One region of the Anaerobacillus sp. QJM3NY_32 genome, then DNA from elsewhere that is predicted to be linked to it. Evidence: a T-box and tRNA genes for the amino acid it is inferred to sense, from the RefSeq annotation. Region 1 holds a T-box; the other regions hold tRNA genes.
What was found. The T-box of region 1 lies ahead of AC0VYH_RS15600 (valine--tRNA ligase). A T-box ahead of a tRNA ligase gene usually reads a tRNA of that ligase, here a tRNA-Val.

Region 1 (6,249 bases):
CAAGTGAAGGGAAAGGATTTATCCGAATAGAAAACGATTATTTGACTATACATGATCATGTAGAAGAAGTTTACCCATTGGACGTCGTTCCTGAAATGAAAGGATATTTACTTGCGACACTACTAAGTACCGGAGATGAGAAGGCTACTCTTACATTAGATTTCCCTTATCGTAAGACGTTAGAAGAGTTATCATCTATAAAATTAACGTATAAGGAACAATACTTGTTACTTGTTAACCTTATTCCAGAAGTGAAAAAGCGTCTGAATTTTGAGGTGTGTTATTCGCTTCCATTCATTCCATTTACTCACCAAGTTTTAAAAGAGGTTTTAGGCCAAATCTACTTTGAAAGTAGCGACGAATCACCTGTTTCTGCTTCCGAAGTTATTAGGGAAGAAGTTCAATCCTGGTATGCTCTTAAAAACTCCCATCATTTTGTAAAATGCTTTGAAGCGTTAGTGAATGGCGTGGAAGACGATATGAAACACAGACTTATTCAGGCTATTTTTGCTCCATGGGAGTGGCAGGAGTGTATTCAGGCATTGCAATCGAATATGAATGACCCTGATCAGGTCATGAAAGAGTTTATTGATAAGTGGGAAGCAAATAGAGATATGTTAAGGGAACTTGAGCTCTCCCTTTCAGATAGGAGGGTTACCTTCTAATGAGCGATCCAGCACTCTTATTTCAATATGATTTATATCCTGAACGGGTTGTACAAATGGGGAAAATCACAAAGATCGAAACAGAGAGAGGCGCGTTTGCTTTAAAAAAAACGAAGCTTAGTAAAGAACAGATGGATCGTATGCTTTATCTAGAGGAGCGGTTTAAACAGCTGAAATTCGAAGGTTATGTACCGCTTGTTCGAACAAAGTATGGGGATTCCTTCGTTTATCAAGGGAACAACATCGTTTATTTAACGCCATGGGTAGATGAAAGGGAAACAAGTCCTGCTCAGAAAGATGAGCTTCTCGTTCATAACCTAGCTGAATTACATGGCTATACTGCTAAAGAGCAAGCTTTTTCTGAAGAAGTGATCAAACAGTCGTATCAGAAAATGGTTTTATTAAGAGAAAGTAGACAATTTGAAATGGAGAAATACGTAAGTCAAATTGAAAAACGCATTTATCTTTCGCCATTTGAGCTTACCTTTGTATCACATTTTCACATGCTGATGAGGTATTGTGAGCTCGCGAAAAGAAGATTAGATGACTGGTATGAGCAAATTCTGGAAACAAAACGGTATCGAAGTGTTCTCTGTCACGGAAAATGCTCTCCTTCTCATTATGTATCAAGCGGGGGGAGAGGGTATTTCATTAATTTCGAAAAGTCAGTTAGCGATACTCCTATAAGGGATGTTGCTTATTTTATTCGCTCATCTATTCAACCTTTTCAATTCAACCCTGCTGCCACAACTGCTCATATTGCCAGATATGAAGCCCAATTTTCTCTTAATGATGAGGAAAAGGAGCTTCTTGCAAGCTATTTATATTTTCCAGAGTCGGTTTTTAATAGCGTGTCATTATTTAATGAAAACCGACAACAATGGCCACATATTAAGCATGTCCGCCTATTTACGAAAAAAATAGAAGTGATGAATGGGATAAATAACGTTCTAGAAAGCTTCTAGATCCATTCAAAGTAAAAGCACACTTCTAAGGCAACAAGGATTATTAATATGAGTACATCTATAGATGTTGGAAAAAGGATTGTTCGGATCGTTTGAAACACAATAAACGGAGGTACGAACTGAGCGCAAATATCTCTGAACTTATATAACGAGGGTGGGATCTGAAAGCGATTCATTCCACCAAACCGTTTTTTCATATCAGGTATTCCCCTTTGTTTTCAGTTATTGTTACAAATAGACTATGTGGGAAGTTGGAATTGGGTGATTAAGGCGGGAGCGAACTGGCTAAGCTAAGAAAAAGGGCTCTTATGATCTTGACGATCTCGAATCAAAAAGGTAAACTTAGTGATACAAATAGTCGACAGGCAAAGATAGGGAGTAGTAGAATGTGAACCCTTCAGAGAGAGAAGTCATTTGCTGAAAGATTTCTCAGGATCGTAGCATTCGAAGTCGCCCTTGAGCTGTTTCTCTGAACGAGTAGTAGGAGAATCCGGTAATCCCGTTATTCGAATGAAGCGTACAGCTAACGTTTATTTAGCTGTAAATAAAGGTGGTACCGCGAAAATACTTCTTTCGTCCTTTTCCTAAGGATGGAGGAAGTTTTTTTGTTGTCTAAAAAGCTTACACCTTCGTGGAAAGAGAACAAGGAAAGCCGAAGAAATGTCCTGAGACTTATTGAATGGAAAGGAAGAGTGACAATGGCGAATAAAGAGCTAACGATGCCGACGAAGTACGACCCGAAGGCAACAGAGCAGAAATGGTACCCGTATTGGGTAGATGGCAAATTTTTTGAGGCAACAGGTGATAAAGATAAAGAACCTTATACAATTGTAATCCCCCCGCCGAACGTTACAGGTAAACTACACCTCGGGCATGCTTGGGATACAACGCTTCAAGATATTCTATCGCGTGTAAAGCGTATGCAGGGATATGATGTTCTCTGGCTTCCAGGAATGGACCATGCTGGGATTGCGACACAGGCAAAAGTTGAAGGGAAGCTCCGCGAAGAAGGTACCTCGCGCTATGACCTTGGCCGAGAGAAGTTCCTAGAGAAGTCGTGGGAATGGAAAGAAGAGTATGCGGATTTTATTCGTAGCCAGTGGGCGAAGCTTGGTCTTTCTCTAGATTATTCAAGAGAGCGTTTTACACTTGATAACGGTCTTTCTGATGCAGTACGTGAAGTATTTGTGAAGCTATATGAGAAGGGCTTAATTTATCGCGGTGAATATATTATCAACTGGGACCCACAAACAAAAACGGCCCTTTCAGATATTGAAGTTATTCACCAGGAAGTAACTGGTCACTTCTATCATATGCGCTATCCTCTTGCAGATGGCTCAGGACATATCGAAATTGCAACAACGCGTCCTGAAACAATGCTAGGTGACTCAGGTATTGCGGTTCATCCAAAAGATGAGCGCTACAAGCACCTAGTTGGCAAGAAAGCGATTTTGCCAATTGTAGGTTGTGAAATTGAAATTGTTGCGGATGATTACGTTGATATGGAATTTGGTTCAGGCGCTGTGAAAATCACTCCAGCTCACGATCCGAATGACTTCGAAATTGGTAACCGTCATAACCTTGAGCGCATTCTCGTAATGAATGAAGATGGGTCAATGAATGAGAATGCCGGAGAGTACAAGGGCATGGACCGATTTGAATGCCGTAAGAAACTTGTGAAAGATTTACAGGATAAAGGAATCTTATTCAACATTGAAGAGCACGTTCATTCCGTAGGTCATTCTGAGCGAAGCGGTGCTGTTGTCGAACCTTATCTTTCAACACAGTGGTTTGTTAAAATGGGGCCTCTTGCTGAGCAGGCGATTGCTCTTCAGAAGTCAGACGACAAAGTGAACTTTGTACCTGAGCGTTTTGAAAAAACGTATTTAAATTGGATTGAGAACATTCGTGACTGGTGTATTTCAAGACAGCTTTGGTGGGGGCATCGTATTCCGGCGTGGCATCATAAAGAAACTGGAGAGATCCACGTTGGACTGGAAGAGCCAGCTGATATTGAGAACTGGGAGCAAGACGTTGATGTTCTAGATACGTGGTTTAGTTCAGCGCTTTGGCCTTTTTCTACAATGGGATGGCCAAACGAAGACGCTGAAGACTTTAACCGTTTCTACCCAACAAACGTTCTAGTAACGGGTTATGACATTATTTATTTCTGGGTAGCTCGTATGATCTTCCAGGGTATTGAATTTACAGAGCAGCGCCCGTTTAACGACGTCCTCATTCATGGACTTGTACGTGATTCTGAAGGACGTAAGATGAGTAAATCGCTCGGTAACGGTGTCGATCCAATGGATGTCATTGAGAAGTACGGTGCTGATTCCCTTCGTTTCTTCCTATCCACTGGCTCATCACCAGGTCAGGATCTCCGTTTCTATTGGGAAAAGGTAGAGTCTACGTGGAACTTTGCTAATAAAATTTGGAACGCTTCTCGTTTTGCTTTAATGAATATGGATGGCATGACGTATGAAGAACTTGATTTAACAGGTGAAAAATCGACAGCTGATAAATGGATTTTAACTCGCTTAAACGATACGATTGAACAAGTGACGCGCCTGATTAATAACTATGAGTTTGGTGAAGTGGGTCGCTACCTTTACAACTTTATCTGGGATGACTTCTGTGATTGGTATATTGAAATGGCTAAACTACCGCTCTATGGTGAAGACGAAGTAGCTAAGAAAACAACTCGTTCTGTTCTAGCTTATGTACTTGATCAAACGATGCGTCTTCTGCATCCATTCATGCCTTATCTTACTGAAGAAATCTGGCAACACCTTCCTCATGAAGGTGAATCGATCACCGTTGCAAGCTGGCCAGTAAAGAACGAAGAACTTCACTTCCAAGAAGCTGCTGCTGATATGGCGCTTCTAACGGAAGTTATTCGTTCAGTACGTAACATTCGAGCTGAAATGAATGTGGCACCAAGCAAGCCGATTGAACTTCGTATTAAGCCGAAATCAGCTGATACTCAGAAACAGCTTGAGCAAAATAGTCAATACATCGAACGCTTCTGTAACCCAGAAACCTTGACTATTTCAGCGGAACTTCAGGCACCGGAAAAATCGATGACGGCTGTTGTATCTGGAGCTGAATTATTCTTGCCGCTTGAAGGGTTAATCAATATTGATGAAGAAATCGAGCGTCTAAAAGGAGAAATGAAGAAGCTAGATTCTGAAGTTGATCGTGTTCAGAAGAAGCTCGCTAATGAACGCTTTATTAGCAAAGCTCCTGAGAAAGTCGTCGAAGAAGAACGAGCGAAAGAAAAGGATTATCTTGAGAGACGAAGCAACGTAGAAGCTCGTATAAACGAACTAAAAAAATAAGAAAATGACGAATCTCTTTTAGAGATTCGTCTTCTTTTAAGGAAGGAGCGGGACGCATGTTTCACTCATATGACGAAGCGGTGAGTTGGATTCATAGTTTATTAAATCATGGCATAAAACCAGGTTTAGAGCGTATGGAATGGATGCTGGATCAGCTCGATCATCCAGAAAGACGGTTAAAAACGGTACACGTTGGCGGAACGAACGGAAAAGGATCAACCGTTACGTACTTGCGAACGGTGCTCGAAGAGTCAGGATATGAAGTAGGAAGCTTTACTTCTCCTTATATTGAATCGTTTAGCGAACGAATCGCTATTAATGGACAACCGATTAATGAAGAAGACTTAGTTGCTCTATGCAATCGTGTTCAGCCTCTTGTTGAGATGGCGGCTGTCTCTCCGCTTGGGTCACCAACTGAATTTGAAGTGATTACGGTTATCGCTCTCTTATATTTTGGGACAATTGCCTATCCAGACCTTGTTTTGATGGAAGTTGGTCTTGGCGGACGATTTGATTCAACCAATATTATTCACCCGCTTGTAAGTGTGATTACAAATGTCGGATACGATCATACGCACATCCTTGGGAGTGATATTAAGCAAATCGCTTATGAAAAAGCGGGGATCATTAAGTCAGGGGTTCCTCTTGTGACAACTGCTGAAAAAGAAGAGGTGCTCACTCTTTTACATGAAACGACCAAATCGAAAAAGACGAAAATTTATCGATTGAATGAAGAGTTTTCTGTTAAGGAGCAAATGAGTGATAAGGAAGGGGAGCGTTTTTCTTTTCAATCACCTTACCGTAAACTAGAAGATCTACACATTCAGATGAAGGGTGAGCACCAGGTAAAAAATGCAGGCGCAGCGCTTATGACACTTGAATATTTACGTGTTTTCTATGGTCTACATATTGAACAGGATATGATTCAGCGCGGACTGGAGAGAGCAACGTGGCCAGGTCGATTTGAACAGCTTCGTTCAAATCCGACTATTGTTGTGGACGGTGCGCACAATCCGGAAGGTGTCGAAAGTCTTGCTAACACGCTTAAGCAGCATTACCCTGAGACACGCATACATGTTATCTTTAGTGCTCTTGGTGATAAAGATATTGAATCGATGCTAAAACCACTTTATCCTCTAATTGAGACTATTTCGTTTACTACCTTTGAATTTCCAAGAGCTATATCAGGTGAGGAGTTGTCGAATAAAGCGACTTTTGCTAATAAGAGATATGAGGAAAACTGGCGGAAAGCCATCCAGGTGATGATGGATGAGATGA
Region 2 (6,249 bases), 1.5 Mb from region 1:
GTAACTTCGGGAGAAGGGGTGCTTCCTCGGGTTTATAGCCCAGGGGAGCCGCAGTGAAAAGATCCAAGCGACTGTTTAGCAAAAACACAGGTCTCTGCAAAGCCGTAAGGCGAAGTATAGGGGCTGACACCTGCCCGGTGCTGGAAGGTTAAGAGGAGGGGTTATCCCTTACGGGAGAAGCTCTGAATCGAAGCCCCAGTAAACGGCGGCCGTAACTATAACGGTCCTAAGGTAGCGAAATTCCTTGTCGGGTAAGTTCCGACCCGCACGAAAGGTGCAACGACTTGGATACTGTCTCAACGAGAGACCCGGTGAAATTATAGTACCTGTGAAGATGCAGGTTACCCGCGACAGGACGGAAAGACCCCATGGAGCTTTACTGTAGCCTGATATTGGATTTTGGTACAGCTTGTACAGGATAGGTAGGAGCCATAGAAGTCGGACCGCCAGGTTCGATGGAGGCGTCGGTGGGATACTACCCTGGCTGTACTGACATTCTAACCCAGCACCGTGATCCGGTGCGGAGACAGTGTCAGGTGGGCAGTTTGACTGGGGCGGTCGCCTCCTAAAGTGTAACGGAGGCGCCCAAAGGTTCCCTCAGAATGGTTGGAAATCATTCGCAGAGTGTAAAGGCACAAGGGAGCTTGACTGCGAGACCTACAAGTCGAGCAGGGACGAAAGTCGGGCTTAGTGATCCGGTGGTTCCGCATGGAAGGGCCATCGCTCAACGGATAAAAGCTACCCTGGGGATAACAGGCTTATCTCCCCCAAGAGTCCACATCGACGGGGAGGTTTGGCACCTCGATGTCGGCTCATCGCATCCTGGGGCTGAAGTAGGTCCCAAGGGTTGGGCTGTTCGCCCATTAAAGCGGTACGCGAGCTGGGTTCAGAACGTCGTGAGACAGTTCGGTCCCTATCCGTCGCGGGCGCAGGAAATTTGAGAGGAGCTGTCCTTAGTACGAGAGGACCGGGATGGACACACCGCTGGTGTACCAGTTGTTCCGCCAGGAGCATAGCTGGGTAGCTACGTGTGGAAGGGATAAGTGCTGAAAGCATCTAAGCATGAAGCCCCCCTCGAGATGAGATTTCCCACAGCATGAAGCTGGTAAGATCCCTTAGAGATGATGAGGTAGATAGGTTCGGGGTGGAAGCGTGGCAACACGTGGAGCTGACGAATACTAATCGATCGAGGGCTTAACCTAAAATATTGGAAAGTTGTGCGTGCTATCTAGTTTTCAGGGAACACCTGAAATAAGGAAGTTCGATTAAGTGCCACCACGTCCTGTGGTGAACACCGAACGGCTAACATCCTGTTAGTCTAGTGATGATGGCGAAGAGGTCACACCCGTTCCCATGCCGAACACGGAAGTTAAGCTCTTCAGCGCCGATGGTAGTTGGGGGATCTCCCCCTGCAAGAGTAGGACGTCGCTAGGCTTATATAGTGGAGGATTAGCTCAGCTGGGAGAGCATCTGCCTTACAAGCAGAGGGTCGGCGGTTCGAGCCCGTCATCCTCCACCATATTTTCTTATAACCCGAAAGGGTACATATATCGCCGGTCTAGCTCAATTGGTAGAGCAACTGACTTGTAATCAGTAGGTTGGGGGTTCAAGTCCTCTGGCCGGCACCAGCTTTTCTTATCGAAAAGAGCCATTAGCTCAGTTGGTAGAGCATCTGACTTTTAATCAGAGGGTCGAAGGTTCGAGTCCTTCATGGCTCACCATGCATTTGCGGGTGTGGCGGAATTGGCAGACGCGCTAGACTTAGGATCTAGTGTCTTACGACGTGGGGGTTCAAGTCCCTTCACCCGCACCAATTGCGCGGAAGTAGTTCAGTGGTAGAACATCACCTTGCCAAGGTGGGGGTCGCGGGTTCGAATCCCGTCTTCCGCTCCATTAACTAAATTAGATTTTGCGCCCGTAGCTCAATTGGATAGAGCGTCTGACTACGGATCAGAAGGTTAGGGATTCGACTTCTCTCGGGCGCACCATTATTTTGTTGGTTTTCTTCTTTTTACGGGAAGTAGCTCAGCTTGGTAGAGCACTTGGTTTGGGACCAAGGGGTCGCAGGTTCAAATCCTGTCTTCCCGACCATTCATACCAACGGGGCCTTAGCTCAGCTGGGAGAGCGCCTGCCTTGCACGCAGGAGGTCAGCGGTTCGATCCCGCTAGGCTCCACCAATTAATTTTAAAAAAGTTGTTGACACTGACAAATGAATCATGATATGATGGTTTGGTCGCTGAAAACGACATTGAAAGAAAAATTGATCTTTGAAAACTGAACGAAACGCCATGTAAGTAGTTGTTTCTACGGAAACAAAACATTGTTTTAAAGCTAGATTAAGCTTTCTATCGGAGAGTTTGATCCTGGCTCAGGACGAACGCTGGCGGCGTGCCTAATACATGCAAGTCGAGCGAAGAGATGGGAGCTTGCTCCCTGATCTTAGCGGCGGACGGGTGAGTAACACGTGGGCAACCTGCCCTGCAGACTGGGATAACTCCGGGAAACCGGAGCTAATACCGGGTAATACATCGCACCGCATGGTGCAATGTTGAAAGTTGGCTTTCGAGCTAACACTGCAGGATGGGCCCGCGGCGCATTAGCTAGTTGGTAAGGTAATGGCTTACCAAGGCGACGATGCGTAGCCGACCTGAGAGGGTGATCGGCCACACTGGGACTGAGACACGGCCCAGACTCCTACGGGAGGCAGCAGTAGGGAATCTTCCGCAATGGACGAAAGTCTGACGGAGCAACGCCGCGTGAGTGACGAAGGCCTTCGGGTCGTAAAGCTCTGTTGTTAGGGAAGAACAAGTACCGTTCGAATAGGGCGGTACCTTGACGGTACCTAACCAGAAAGCCACGGCTAACTACGTGCCAGCAGCCGCGGTAATACGTAGGTGGCAAGCGTTGTCCGGAATTATTGGGCGTAAAGCGCGCGCAGGCGGTCTTTTAAGTCTGATGTGAAAGCCCACGGCTCAACCGTGGAGGGTCATTGGAAACTGGAGGACTTGAGTGCAGAAGAGGAGAGTGGAATTCCACGTGTAGCGGTGAAATGCGTAGATATGTGGAGGAACACCAGTGGCGAAGGCGGCTCTCTGGTCTGTAACTGACGCTGAGGCGCGAAAGCGTGGGGAGCAAACAGGATTAGATACCCTGGTAGTCCACGCCGTAAACGATGAGTGCTAGGTGTTGGGGGGTTCCACCCTCAGTGCTGAAGTTAACACATTAAGCACTCCGCCTGGGGAGTACGACCGCAAGGTTGAAACTCAAAGGAATTGACGGGGGCCCGCACAAGCAGTGGAGCATGTGGTTTAATTCGAAGCAACGCGAAGAACCTTACCAGGTCTTGACATCCTCTGACAATCCTGGAGACAGGACGTTCCCCTTCGGGGGACAGAGTGACAGGTGGTGCATGGTTGTCGTCAGCTCGTGTCGTGAGATGTTGGGTTAAGTCCCGCAACGAGCGCAACCCTTGATCTTAGTTGCCAGCATTTAGTTGGGCACTCTAAGGTGACTGCCGGTGACAAACCGGAGGAAGGTGGGGATGACGTCAAATCATCATGCCCCTTATGACCTGGGCTACACACGTGCTACAATGGACGGTACAAAGGGCAGCAACACCGCGAGGTGAAGCGAATCCCATAAAGCCGTTCTCAGTTCGGATTGCAGGCTGCAACTCGCCTGCATGAAGCCGGAATTGCTAGTAATCGCGGATCAGCATGCCGCGGTGAATACGTTCCCGGGCCTTGTACACACCGCCCGTCACACCACGAGAGTTTGTAACACCCGAAGTCGGTGGGGTAACCTTTATGGAGCCAGCCGCCGAAGGTGGGACAAATGATTGGGGTGAAGTCGTAACAAGGTAGCCGTATCGGAAGGTGCGGCTGGATCACCTCCTTTCTATGGAGAATTACGAAGGTAACTTACGTTACCAACCTTGCATGAGCGTTTCGTTTAGTTTTGAAAGAATGATTTATTCTTTCAAACCAGGTGAAGTGATGAAGCTTAGGCGGATTCAAACAGTAGCCTTGTTCCTTGAAAACTAGATAGCACAAACAACGACATCCAATAATTATTTTTTATGCAATAACTTAGTAATAACTGATGCGTTATGGCAGCAATGCCTAACAAATCGAAGGTTAAGCTACTAAGGGCGCACGGTGGATGCCTTGGCACTAGAAGCCTAAGAAGGACGGGACGAACACCGATATGCTTCGGGGAGCTGTAAGTACGCTTTGATCCGGAGATTTCCGAATGGGGGAACCCACCATCTTTAATAGGATGGTATCCATTTCTGAATACATAGGGAATGGAAGGCAGACCCGGGGAACTGAAACATCTCATTACCCGGAGGAAGAGAAAGCAAACGCGATTTCCTGAGTAGCGGCGAGCGAAACGGAATCAGCCCAAACCAGAGGGCTTGCCCTCTGGGGTTGTAGGACGTCTCTTTGGAGTTACAAAGGCACGGATAGACGAAGCGACCTGGAAAGGTCCATCAGAGAAGGTAACAATCCTGTAGTCAAAATCCGATGCCCTCCGAGACGGATCCTGAGTACGGCGGGACACGTGAAACCCCGTCGGAATCCGGGAGGACCATCTCCCAAGGCTAAATACTCTCTAGTGACCGATAGTGAACCAGTACCGTGAGGGAAAGGTGAAAAGCACCCCGGAAGGGGAGTGAAAAAGAACCTGAAACCGTGTGCCTACAACTAGTTGGAGCCCGTTAATGGGTGACAGCGTGCCTTTTGTAGAATGAACCGGCGAGTTACGATCCCGTGCAAGGTTAAGCTGAGAAGGCGGAGCCGCAGCGAAAGCGAGTCTGAATAGGGCGAAATAGTACGTGGTCGTAGACCCGAAACCAGGTGATCTACCCATGTCCAGGGTGAAGTTCAGGTAACACTGAATGGAGGCCCGAACCCACGCATGTTGAAAAATGCGGGGATGAGGTGTGGGTAGCGGTGAAATGCCAATCGAACCTGGAGATAGCTGGTTCTCTCCGAAATAGCTTTAGGGCTAGCCTCGCGGCAAGAATCTTGGAGGTAGAGCACTGATTGGACTAGGGGTCCTTACCGGATTACCGAATCCAGTCAAACTCCGAATGCCAACGATTTATCCGCGGGAGTCAGACTGCGAGTGATAAGATCCGTAGTCGAGAGGGAAACAGCCCAGACCACCAGCTAAGGTCCCAAAGTATACGTTAAGTGGAAAAGGATGTGGCGTTGCTTAGACAACCAGGATGTTGGCTTAGAAGCAGCCATCATTTAAAGAGTGCGTAATAGCTCACTGGTCGAGTGACGCTGCGCCGAAAATGTACCGGGGCTAAACGTATCACCGAAGCTGTGGATTGTCTTACGACAATGGTAGGAGAGCGTTCTAAGGGCTGTGAAGTCAGACCGAAAGGACTGGTGGAGCGCTTAGAAGTGAGAATGCCGGTATGAGTAGCGAAAGACAAGTGAGAATCTTGTCCGTCGAAAGCCCAAGGTTTCCTGAGGAAGGCTCGTCCGCTCAGGGTTAGTCGGGACCTAAGCCGAGGCCGAAAGGCGTAGGCGATGGATAACAGGTTGATATTCCTGTACCACCTCCTTTCCGTTTGAACGACGGGGGGACGCAGAAAGATAGGGAGAGCGCGCTGCTGGAAATGCGCGTCCAAGCGATTAGGCTGGTGAATAGGCAAATCCGTTCACCGTGAAGGCTGAGTCGTGATGGCGAGGGAAATTTAGTACCGAAGTCCTTGATTCTACGCTGCCAAGAAAAGCCTCTAGTGAGGAAAAAGGTGCCCGTACCGCAAACCGACACAGGTAGGCGAGGAGAGAATCCTAAGACGATCGGGAGAACTCTCGTTAAGGAACTCGGCAAAATGACCCCGTAACTTCGGGAGAAGGGGTGCTTCCTCGGGTTTATAGCCCAGGGGAGCCGCAGTGAAAAGATCCAAGCGACTGTTTAGCAAAAACACAGGTCTCTGCAAAGCCGTAAGGCGAAGTATAGGGGCTGACACCTGCCCGGTGCTGGAAGGTTAAGAGGAGGGGTTATCCCTTACGGGAGAAGCTCTGAATCGAAGCCCCAGTAAACGGCGGCCGTAACTATAACGGTCCTAAGGTAGCGAAATTCCTTGTCGGGTAAGTTCCGACCCGCACGAAAGGTGCAACGACTTGGATACTGTCTCAACGAGAGACCCGGTGAAATTATAGTACCTGTGAAGATGCAGGTTACCCGCGACAGGACGGAAAGACCCCATGGAGCTTTACTGTAGC
Region 3 (6,249 bases), 920 kb from region 1:
AAAATTAAACCAATAGCCATCTTGTGGGGGATGATCTCTTCTCACATGAAAACGCAATAAGTCTTCCCCACTCTGTTCATTATATACATGAAGAATACGTTCTCCGTATCCACCAGAAGGGTTGTCCGTCAAACGAAGTGACCTTAATGTATCCTCATCCAGATTTTGCACTGAGGTAGCGATCGCTTCTGTCATTTTAGGTACAATTGCATCTCGATACTCGTTACCGACTCGAGTTGAGATCGTTTCACCGAATTTTGTTAGCCCGAGTTGCTCGGATTGATTGCTTGCATAGCTTACAAAATGCGTCAGGAGTTCAGAAGAAGAAGCGTCCTGAGCTATGATGGGCCAATCATACTGATCAACAAGAGGCTCTATCGCCTTATCAGGCTCGTCCCTCGGCTCAATAAGAAGATGGTTTTCTTCTTGATAATTTTCTGATGACTCTGTTTTGTCATCTGCTAGATATCCAGTAGGAACCACAGTTCCAAGTGTAATAACAGCAACAAATGCTACAAATAACTTTCTCATCCAAAGAGGGAATTTCATTATGTGCACCTGACTTTCGAAGATCAATAGTTAGTATTATTCTCGCATGATCTTCTCAAAAAAGCCAGAAGTTTAGACGATTTTTCATTAATTTTCATTTGGCTATGGTAACGAAGCTTTTCATTCAAAAAGGCTCTTTTTTAAAAGATTGTTGCTTTCGAAACAATTGTTGAATTAAACACTAAACTTAGCTGATTGGAGCGGAAGGATGCTAACCGCCTGCCCCGCGAAAAACGAGCATCCCTGAGCGAAAATTCACCCACTATAGCAACAATGTCTACGAAAGAGCCTTTAAAAAAGAGCGCTTCATGTAAGCGCTCCATCTATTAACAAGTAAACATATCAATTCTTCTCAAACTTATGCCTGTATACACCCACCTTCTACCGGTCCAGCGAAACCCTGAAACAGAAGTACGCCCTACATAAACTGGCCAAAACCAAAATGAATTGCCGCCTCTCATCCAAATATAAGTAAACCGATACATACACCTTCTAATGGATCCCGGATCTACAGCAAATGTTCCAGCTTGTGCTGACTGTGGTCTAGGAGGCGGTGATGCTGGTGGGCTCGATGTTGGAGCTACGGGTTGCTGACGGTAGGCATCTGTGTTGTCATAATGATAAGCAATGTGCTCATGTTCTTCATAATACATTCGGTCCATCCCCTCTCTTATACAGTCACTGTATGCTGTATTCTGATGAGACGTACCGAATTGAAAACAACAAAAAAAGCATCTCTTTGAGTATGCTTGAGTCAAAAAGTCTATGGAAATTTAGTTGGTGACCCGTACGGGAATCGAACCCGTGATACCGCCGTGAAAGGGCGGTGTCTTAACCGCTTGACCAACGGGCCAAAAAAATGGAGCGGGTGATGGGGATCGAACCCACGACATCAGCTTGGAAGGCTGAGGTTTTACCACTAAACTACACCCGCAAAGATGGAGGAGGAAGAGGGATTCGAACCCCCGCGGGCGACTAAGCCCCTGTCGGTTTTCAAGACCGATCCCTTCAGCCAGACTTGGGTATTCCTCCAAAAACATGAAAATATATATGGTGGAGCCTAGCGGGATCGAACCGCTGACCTCCTGCGTGCAAGGCAGGCGCTCTCCCAGCTGAGCTAAGGCCCCAATATGGTGCGCCCGAGAGAAGTCGAATCCCTAACCTTCTGATCCGTAGTCAGACGCTCTATCCAATTGAGCTACGGGCGCATATTCTATGGTGCGGGTGAAGGGACTTGAACCCCCACGTCGTAAGACACTAGATCCTAAGTCTAGCGCGTCTGCCAATTCCGCCACACCCGCATGTGTGGTGCCGGCCAGAGGACTTGAACCCCCAACCTACTGATTACAAGTCAGTTGCTCTACCAATTGAGCTAGGCCGGCATAATTTAATGAAAGTCATCAAAAATAAATGGTGGAGGATGACGGGCTCGAACCGCCGACCCTCTGCTTGTAAGGCAGATGCTCTCCCAGCTGAGCTAATCCTCCATTAAACAGCGACTTCATTATTATACAATAACTTCTTTTGCCTCGTCAACACTTTTTTTAATGTGTTTTTTCAAGGACAAGACCTATCTTATCACCGACCCCAAAAAAACACAACCCTTTTTCACAAAAAAATTATTCCCCATAGTTAAGCACTCCATTTTTGACATAGAAAAAAAGCAGGGAGCGCTCTCCCCTGCTTATACTGGCGTTTGAATAAGTGGTTTTTTCTTTTTATTTTGGCGGAGTATTGGTCTTTTTTTAGTCACCATTTCAGAATCATATTTTCGGTACTCTTTCATGTCGGTTGATTCCCGCAAAAGCTGATCTTCAACATAGTGACGCTTTCTTTTCAAAAAAACCCCTCCTCATAAGTAATAATTCTCAATACCCTATTTTTCTGTTGTTAAACCCGAATCTTTTTCACCATCGATCTATCGGCAAAAGTTACAGGTAACACATAATTTATTCACTTAGAGCGCAATTATGCTTCATCCAGATTAAATTGGTAATAATTTTCCTGATCTTCTCCTGACCTCTCAACAAAAGTAACTTCTCCATTTTGTGAAACCATAATAACAGTTTGCGCCCTCGTTCCGTAATGATCCGACTTAATAAAAACGGGTGAAAGCATCCTTTCCCATTCAATCGGCACGCCTGTCTGTGGTAATAAATAATCAGGTGCAGGCTCAGCATGAGAAAGCATTTCAAAAAGACGATTTTGATCGAGGTTCTTTTCTGCACTTAAATAGTGTTTCAATTCTTCTTTAAGCTGCTCAACCTTTGGCCAGCTCGTATTCAGTAAGTGATTACTTACAGCGTGAACACCGTTCTCTAGTTTTGAAATTTGATCCTGCCGGTTTGAATAATAATAAAGGCTCTTAAAATCTCCTATGATTAAATTAAATCCATTGTACTGATCTTTCTTTTGTCGAACCATTTCTAGGTATGATAATGGGGATTGATGATCACGTAAGTAATCGGCCGTTAGATCACCCCTTGATAGACTTTTAGGCTGCTCATTCGCTTCTCGATAATTCGTAAGGGCTGCAATTCTTCCGTTTGTTGTAACCCCTAGCCATGTTCCCATAGCCTTTAAATCACGCCCCGCAAGTAGTTCTGGTACATCTTCCCAATAGTTCGCAGGTTTTGTTGGACGCTCGTAGAATTCATCTCGGTTGGCTACGAGTATAAATGGGTATGTAGGATGAACATTTTGAGCTACAGCAATTAAGCACATCTTAACGCGCCTCCTCTCTCGTTTCACTGTAAGAAAAAACGCAGCGTTAGCCGCTGCGTTACGATTGGATCATACGAACTTCTTCTTCACATGCAGAAGAACAATAATGGTTATACTCCTCTTTGCAAGAATCACAGACGATGTGAAGCTTGTCACACTGTACATTAGCACAATTGATATAAGTATCTGCTGGCTCCTCACAATGATAGCATTTCCCTACAACTGTATCTTCATCGGTACGGTTTACATTAACAGCAAGACGATCATCAAATACAAAGCACTTGCCATCAAAATATTTCCCCTGTACCTCCGGGTCTTTACCATACGTTACAATTCCTCCATGAAGCTGTGAAACGTCGGAAAAACCTTTTTTCATTAAGTAACCAGAAAATTTCTCACAGCGAATTCCACCTGTACAATAAGTTAGTACTTTCTTATCTTTTTGGTCCGAAAGATTTTGTTCAATCCAGTCTGGAAGATCACGAAAAGCCTTTATATCAGGACGAATTGCATTGCGAAAATGACCAATATCGTACTCATAATCATTTCTTGCATCGATAACTATTACATCATCATCTTCTAATGCTTCCATAAATTCCTTTGGCTCAAGATAATTCCCGGTTATTTCTTTCGGGTTTACATCTTCCTCAAGCTTTAGTGAAACAATTTCTTCGCGCGGACGTACGTGCATCTTTTTAAAGGCATGACCTTCTGCTTCATCAATTTTGAAAGCCATATCACGAAAGCGTTCATCTGCTTTTAGTTCGTCCATGTAGCGCTCAGTATCCTCAACGGTTCCTGAAACCGTTCCATTAATGCCCTCTTTGCCTACAAGGACTCGACCTTTTAAATTGAGTGATTGACAATACTTAAGATGCTTTCGAGCAAAATAATCCGGATCTTCTATTTCTACATATTGATAATATAACAGCACTTGATATGCTGAAGCTTCTGATTGCAAATCAAAAACCACCCTTTACGTCTTCTTCAATCAAGCTCTAATCCAAGAGCCTAAATCAATACTATATCTTACCGGATTCGAAGTCTGATGTAAAGAAGATTACCTTGATGGGAAGTAGTCGTCTTTAAGCTTTTCGATTTCGATAAGAGATGCTTCGGCCCATCTTCCGCCTTCGTGCTTGAGCTCTGCGGATTGTGTTTCAAGCGCTTCCTTGAGTGAATCATGATAATCAGGAATATTTCCTTCGTAATGATTAATGGCTGACATTGGAACGAGCGCTTTCTCGAATTGGGCTAACGCTTTTCGCTGGTGAAAAAGAGGAACATCGAGCTGTTTGGGATTATGAAGGTCTCCCTGAGTTGGATGCTTGATGACAGCAAGAACTTTAATCACAGCTTTGGGGGACTTCATATCGACGACTTCTCCAATATATCTCCCCGTTTTATAACCTGCCGTTACTATTTCTCCTGGCTGAAACGTTTTTTTCTCTGACATAGTCGCTTCACTCCTTCATCTAACTGTGTGTACACGTCGATGATATCATAAAATCCTCCTTTATCAGGAGGATTTTATCTTGTGAAGACATGTTTCCCAATCTCTTTGATGATATGCCTTGTACGAATCCAATCGTCTGTTGCAATATCAGGATTGTAATAAAACAAAGCTCCTGAGCTTGGGTCTCTACCACTAAGGGCCGCATAGACAGCCTTATATGATTCTGCTCCTGGCTTTTGATCATATTGACCGTCAGATACTGCAGTATAAGCACCACTTTCAAAAATCACTTCTTTAATGCTATTTGGAAATCTTGCAGAAAGTGTTCGATTGACTGTTACAGCAGCTACCGCTACTTTCCCTTCAAACGATTCACCTCTTGCTTCTCCATTAACCAATTTGGCCAACATTTCAATTTCTTCTACAGAATAGTTCGATACAGTAAATTGATCCTTTGTTACTTTCTTAACATCATTCATATTTTTAACAGGAAGGTTAAGCAATAAGGCAACCTCCTGTTTCGTTTCTGGTTCAGATAAAGTTTCGTTTAATACAACTTCTTCATTAACCTCATTCTCAATCTTAGGCTTTACTTTCATCAATGATACGGCCGCTACCTGATGAGTTTGTGCAGAAAACAGAGCAAAAAAGAGGCTCATCATCATCATAGCAATGATCGTTTTGTTCATATATCTCATCCTTTCAGTAGCTTTTTGCCACGCCATAAAGGATAGAGGAAGGACAGGTCCCTTTCAATAGGGAGTCACAGGGATGTCTTCCACATATGAGAACAAAAAGAAACTCCTTCCAAAAGGGAAGGAGTAAGATAATTAGTCTTGAAATTGCTTCATTGCAAGAACTTGTAACGATAATTCATCACTCGGAGGATTGTGAAGCCCCGCTCTAACGTCTCGATAAAGTCGTTCCAGATGATTCTTCTTCATTAAGCTTCGTGCTCCTACAATACGCATTGAAAGATCAACAACTTCCAGTGCAGCATTCATTGCTTGCGTTTTGGCAGCGAAAAGCTGTCCCTGCATGTTCATCCGCTCTTCTGGGTAACGATCCCACTGCTCTGCAACCGAATATAGAAAATGACGTGCTGCCATTAATGAAAGTCCGATTCGTCCAAATTTATCTTGAATGTGCGGTACATCTTTTAGTGGCACATCAAGTGTGTTCGGTTGGTAAGAAGACACAAATTGAACTGCCTCTTCCCGTGCTGCCTCTGCTATTCCCATGTATACAGCGGGAATATGGAGCAACCAGGCCGGAGGTAATGAAGCTGTTTTCCGATTTTTATCATAAGTTTCAAGGAGCGCATTAGAAGGAACAAATACGTCAGTCAATACAAGGTCATCACTACGGGTACCTCTCATGCCTAGCACATCCCAAGTCCCTTCAAGTTCTACACCTTCTTGACTCATGGACACTAAGAAATCTGTAGGGACACCTTCGCACGTTGCTTTGACAATCACTTGATTAAGGTGAGGACTTAATGTTGTAAATGTTTTTCGACC

Region 2: it has a tRNA-Val gene. The T-box ahead of AC0VYH_RS15600 (valine--tRNA ligase) is inferred to sense a tRNA for this amino acid. The anticodon was not compared.
Region 3: it has a tRNA-Val gene. The T-box ahead of AC0VYH_RS15600 (valine--tRNA ligase) is inferred to sense a tRNA for this amino acid. The anticodon was not compared.

Annotation. Positions count from the first base shown of each region.
Region 1 covers NZ_CM149684.1:2,960,139-2,966,387, reverse strand. The annotation lists gene AC0VYH_RS15610 (hypothetical protein) at 1-665, shown strand, start outside; gene AC0VYH_RS15605 (phosphotransferase) at 665-1,630, shown strand; T-box leader at 1,990-2,214, shown strand; gene AC0VYH_RS15600 (valine--tRNA ligase) at 2,329-4,971, shown strand; gene AC0VYH_RS15595 (bifunctional folylpolyglutamate synthase/dihydrofolate synthase) at 5,028-6,249, shown strand, end outside.
Region 2 covers NZ_CM149684.1:99,700-105,948, forward strand. The annotation lists rRNA gene AC0VYH_RS00495 (23S ribosomal RNA) at 1-1,202, shown strand, start outside; rRNA gene rrf (5S ribosomal RNA) at 1,318-1,434, shown strand; tRNA gene AC0VYH_RS00505 (tRNA-Val) at 1,444-1,519, shown strand; tRNA gene AC0VYH_RS00510 (tRNA-Thr) at 1,553-1,628, shown strand; tRNA gene AC0VYH_RS00515 (tRNA-Lys) at 1,646-1,721, shown strand; tRNA gene AC0VYH_RS00520 (tRNA-Leu) at 1,729-1,813, shown strand; tRNA gene AC0VYH_RS00525 (tRNA-Gly) at 1,819-1,893, shown strand; tRNA gene AC0VYH_RS00530 (tRNA-Arg) at 1,912-1,988, shown strand; tRNA gene AC0VYH_RS00535 (tRNA-Pro) at 2,015-2,091, shown strand; tRNA gene AC0VYH_RS00540 (tRNA-Ala) at 2,103-2,178, shown strand; rRNA gene AC0VYH_RS00545 (16S ribosomal RNA) at 2,347-3,898, shown strand; rRNA gene AC0VYH_RS00550 (23S ribosomal RNA) at 4,136-6,249, shown strand, end outside.
Region 3 covers NZ_CM149684.1:2,041,466-2,047,714, reverse strand. The annotation lists gene AC0VYH_RS10970 (YpjP family protein) at 1-549, opposite strand, end outside; gene AC0VYH_RS10965 (transporter) at 876-1,202, opposite strand; tRNA gene AC0VYH_RS10960 (tRNA-Glu) at 1,328-1,402, opposite strand; tRNA gene AC0VYH_RS10955 (tRNA-Gly) at 1,410-1,483, opposite strand; tRNA gene AC0VYH_RS10950 (tRNA-Ser) at 1,489-1,581, opposite strand; tRNA gene AC0VYH_RS10945 (tRNA-Ala) at 1,601-1,676, opposite strand; tRNA gene AC0VYH_RS10940 (tRNA-Arg) at 1,681-1,757, opposite strand; tRNA gene AC0VYH_RS10935 (tRNA-Leu) at 1,766-1,850, opposite strand; tRNA gene AC0VYH_RS10930 (tRNA-Thr) at 1,856-1,931, opposite strand; tRNA gene AC0VYH_RS10925 (tRNA-Val) at 1,961-2,036, opposite strand; gene AC0VYH_RS10920 (hypothetical protein) at 2,234-2,389, opposite strand; gene AC0VYH_RS10915 (NRDE family protein) at 2,518-3,273, opposite strand; gene trhO (oxygen-dependent tRNA uridine(34) hydroxylase TrhO) at 3,332-4,234, opposite strand; gene kapB (kinase-associated lipoprotein KapB) at 4,334-4,729, opposite strand; gene AC0VYH_RS10900 (cell wall hydrolase) at 4,804-5,418, opposite strand; gene AC0VYH_RS10895 (acyl-CoA dehydrogenase family protein) at 5,560-6,249, opposite strand, start outside.